One region of the Psychrobacillus sp. FSL H8-0487 genome, then DNA from elsewhere that is predicted to be linked to it. Evidence: riboswitches for the same ligand, from Rfam matches in the RefSeq annotation. Region 1 holds a riboswitch; the other holds the start of a gene.
What was found. Region 1 has a riboswitch for FMN ahead of MHI47_RS07645 (ECF transporter S component). Riboswitches for the same ligand answer to the same signal wherever they lie in the genome.
Positions count from the first base shown of each region.

Region 1 (2,207 bases):
AAGCGATAAGCTATGTTAAATCTTCTTGTTGGGTACTACTCGTTTATTCGATTGTAGCGCAAGGCGGCGACTCCAGCGGGTAGCTTGAGCTGAAGACCCCGCAGAAGCGCAGCGAACGAGGAGGCTGAAGCCAAGCCCGCGGAAAGCGTACACCTGAAGCGAAAATCAGTATTATCATTCTTTCTTTTCAGCTCCATGAACCAAGTATATTTTCTTTTTAAAAAAAGTTGTTCCTCCTAGTGGAGAAACAACTTTTTGTTAGTTTGTATTAGGTTTCATATATGAACTAGTTACTTTATCAAGCAATGGCTTCATTCGTTTGAATAAAACAATCATCACGATCGTTACTAATATACCTTTAATAAGATTAAATGGTAATATACCAAAAATGATCGTATTAAACAAAGCAGTGCCTGTTTCCATAGGGAAATTTAAGAAATAAGCGTACATTGGTAAAAATACATAATAATTTAGTACACTCATCCCAATAGCCATAGAGACTGTACCTGCTCCGAGTCCTGCCATAATGCCTTTGGACGAAGTAACTTTGCGATAAATCAAATACACAGGTGTGATAAACAAGATACTAGTTACAAAGTTAGCCATATGACCAACAGGTACACCAGTTGGACTTCCTGCAAATAACCAATCTAGCACATTTTTTAAAAATGCGACTAAAATTCCTGCAACTGGTCCCATTGTGATTGCAGCGATTAATGCTGGTATATCACTAAAGTCCACCTTTAAATAAGCCGGTAAAACCGGTAATGGAAATGCAAGTAGCATTAAAACAAAAGAAATACTACTCAGCATTGCGACTGCAATAAGCATTCGCGTTTTGCCTTTTAACATAAATCCTCTCTCCTTTTGCGATTCACTCCACAAGAAGAAAGGTTCAGAACGTTTGCATACTTAAAAAATCCCTCGAACTTATAGAAGTTCAAGGGAGAAACAAGGTACACTTTAATAAGCGTATCCGTATAAGCATACGAAAAACGACTGCACCTTCACCTTCTCCCATCCAGACTATACTGTCGGCTTTGGAATTTAACCAAATCAACCTGTTAAGGTTCGCGGGCTGAAGAAATAAATTTCTAATACCGCCGGTCGGGAATTGCACCCTGCCCCGAAGATGAATCAATATTTTGTTGTCCTCCAAGAATATATCTTGAATTAATAACATTTTATCAAATTAAAACAATATATGCAACAGACCTGTTTGCAACTGAGAATACTAGGCAAATTTATGTTATGAGCGATAATAAAAATTTAAGGGCTGTATCGGATTGCTTATGGGCGGTATTCGAAGCCTTATGGGCTATTTTCACAAATGTATGGGCTATCACATATATCTTAAAACAAAAATGCCAAGCTTAAGTTAATAAGCAATGGCATTTTTTATTATTGAATTGTTTGCATAGTAAAACCATTTGGACCCACTGGAACTGGAAGTGGACTTGAAAAATCTACTTCATTCCATTTTTCTTGTACGATATTCTCTAATCGGATAGTTTGATTGAAGCTTGCAGCTGTAAGCGAGAAAGCTTCTATCAAACGGGATGCCTCACTTGCATTTAGTGATTCCAAATCTAAAGGCTCATCAAAATGTACAACAAGTCCCTTATCTTCCTTAACTGAATAAGTTACATCATTCGGAATAACAGAAGTATAAATTTCATTTTCAGGATTTTTCATCCCCTGCAATGCTTCTAATAGTGTATTGAAAGTTTTATTGAAGTTTGGTGTTAAATAGGTCACCTGATTAAAAGCCTTATATGCAAAATAATTTACCTTCTGCTCTGTACCAGTTAACACCAAAGGTTCATCTATAGTACCTACTTGATCCCATTCGATTGGGGATCCATCTTCATTTACTCTTAAGAACGAATCAAAATCGGTAAAGACTTCATTGATTGAAGAGATGTATGGTACAGCTGTTCCAGGTGCAGAATCGTAACCATGATCTGCTGGTAAGTAATGTTTTAATATTTTACCTTCTGCTATAAAGTAGCCTTTGTAAGGATGATATTCTTGGAAACCAAGAGAAGTTTCGTCAATCTCCAAAGCATACTGATTATATAATTCTAAGCTACTAGGTTCCATATTTGGAAAATCCGCTTCTATTTTCTCTTGAGGAATGACAATCGTGATTGGTACAGTGAGCGCATTTTCCAATAGAGAAAAATGAAATACCGTTCCATCCCCTA
Region 1 covers NZ_JBBOZA010000001.1:1,549,552-1,551,758, reverse strand. Annotated here, with positions in the region: gene MHI47_RS07645 (ECF transporter S component) at 259-852, opposite strand; FMN riboswitch at 1,006-1,138, opposite strand; gene MHI47_RS07640 (hypothetical protein) at 1,402-2,207, opposite strand, start outside.

Region 2 (2,207 bases), 200 kb from region 1:
CAAAAGATTGGCGAAGAAATATTTGTGGAGTTATTTGAAGAGTTGACTGTGGAAGAGTTAGATCAGTATTTATATATACAGCAAAAAATATTAAACAGTATGAAAAATAAAAGATTGTCATCATTATGAACTAATTATTTTTTTAGAGAAAAGTTGCTAAGACCCTCAACACAAGAGGTTCTTAGCTTTTTATGTTTTTCAAAATCCTTTTGTATCATGTAAAAGTACTCAACTCCTTGCAATTAAGATATGAAATTGTTATGCTAATAACAATTTTATAACATTCCTTCGGGGTCGGGTGAAATTCCCAATCGACAGTAAGAGAGAAATCTCAAAGCCTGTGAGCCGTAAAACGCATGATTTGGTGAGAATCCAAAGCCGACAGTTAAAGTCTGGATGGGAGAAGGAGAAAGTCGCCTATTTGGAGGTTTTTTAGTTATGCTAAAAAAGGAACAAAAGGCTTATTAAAGTATGACTTCTCTCGCATCCATAAATTTGGGTGCGTTTTTTAATGTCTAGCTATAGCGTTTGTCGGGACATGATACCGCGAGCATAGGCACTTCTACTTTTTAAAATTGAATAACTATCCTTCGGGGTCGGGTGAAATTCCCAATCGACAGTAAGAGAGAAATCTCAAAGCCTGTGAGCCGTAAAACGCATGATTTGGTGGAAATCCAAAGCCGACAGTTATAGTCTGGATGGGAGAAGGAGTAGTTCAATGCTTTTTGAGAGAAAAACACAAAAGGCTTATTTGAATCTACCTAATTTCCCTCCGACACTTAAGTGTACGGAGGTTTTTGTTTGAAGTAGGCTTTAGATTCCATCTAAAAGTACTTACTAATAAGGAGGATACGATGTTTACAGGAATTGTTGAAGAGCTTGGCACCATTAAGAACGTACAAACATCTGCTAGCAGTATGCAACTTATTATCCGAGCAAAACGAATTTTAGAGGACATCAAATTAGGTGATAGTATTGCAGTGAATGGTGTCTGTTTAACAGTAATCGCATTTTCAAGATTTGAATTTACAGTGGACGTTATGCCAGAGACGTTTTATGCAACTACAACAAAATTATTAAATAGCAGTTCAGTTGTCAATTTAGAAAGAGCATTAGAGGCAAACGGTCGATTCGGTGGACATTTCGTTACAGGACATGTGGATGGTGTGGGTACCATATTGAAAAAGCGCCATGCAGCAAATGCAGTGTATATCGATATTATAGTATCAGAAGAAGCAAGTCACTTTTGTATTCCAAAGGGGTCTATAACGATTGATGGAACAAGTTTAACTATTTTTGATATAAATAAGTCGACAGTAACAGTTTCATTAATTCCCCACACAAATAAGGAAACAGTTCTAGGCATGAAAAAAGCGGGTGAACTCGTTAATATCGAAGGTGACATGCTAGGGAAGTACGTGCATCAATTTAGTACAAAGAAAAATGAATCGACTATCACCCAGGACTTTTTACAGCAGAACGGTTTTTAAGGAGAAATTAGCATGCTAAATACGATAGAAGAAGCAATTACAGATTTAACACAAGGAAAGCTTATTATTTTAGTAGATGATGAAAACCGCGAAAATGAAGGGGATTTCCTTTGCTTAGCAGAATTTGCAACACCAGAAAACATCAATTTCATGGCGAAGTATGGTCGAGGATTGATTTGTATGCCTATTCATGAAGAAATCGCAGAGGTATTGCAATTACATCCGATGGTTTCTAATAATACAGATTCTCATCAAACTGCATTTACTGTGTCGATTGATCATGAAAACACTTCAACGGGCATAAGTGCATTTGATCGATCAGAGACGATGTTACAAGTCATTAAGCCACAAGCAAAGGCACAACAGTTTAAACGACCAGGACATGTCTTTCCGCTAATCGCAAAGCCAGGTGGTGTACTGGAAAGACGAGGTCATACGGAAGCTGCAGTTGACCTTGCCATGCTTTGTGCATCAGCTAAATCAGGTGTAATTTGCGAAATAATGAACGATGATGGTTCAATGGCACGCTTACCAGATTTACTGGAACTTGCCAAACAATATCAATTAAAGATTGTCACAATCGAAGAACTATCAAGGTACTTAATAAATATTAAAGCTAGCTAAGGAGAGAATAAGATGGTAAAAACAATCGAAGCAAATTTAATCGGAACAGATTTGAAAGTAGGTATTGTTGTCGGACGTTTTAATGATTTCATC
Region 2 covers NZ_JBBOZA010000001.1:1,352,620-1,354,826, forward strand. Annotated here, with positions in the region: gene MHI47_RS06435 (MarR family winged helix-turn-helix transcriptional regulator) at 1-129, shown strand, start outside; FMN riboswitch at 281-412, shown strand; FMN riboswitch at 583-714, shown strand; gene ribE (riboflavin synthase) at 855-1,490, shown strand; partial or broken gene ribB (3,4-dihydroxy-2-butanone-4-phosphate synthase) at 1,503-2,090, shown strand; gene ribH (6,7-dimethyl-8-ribityllumazine synthase) at 2,127-2,207, shown strand, end outside.
Region 2: it holds a riboswitch for FMN, as region 1 does, so the genes downstream of both, ribE (riboflavin synthase) here and MHI47_RS07645 (ECF transporter S component) in region 1, are expected to answer to the same signal.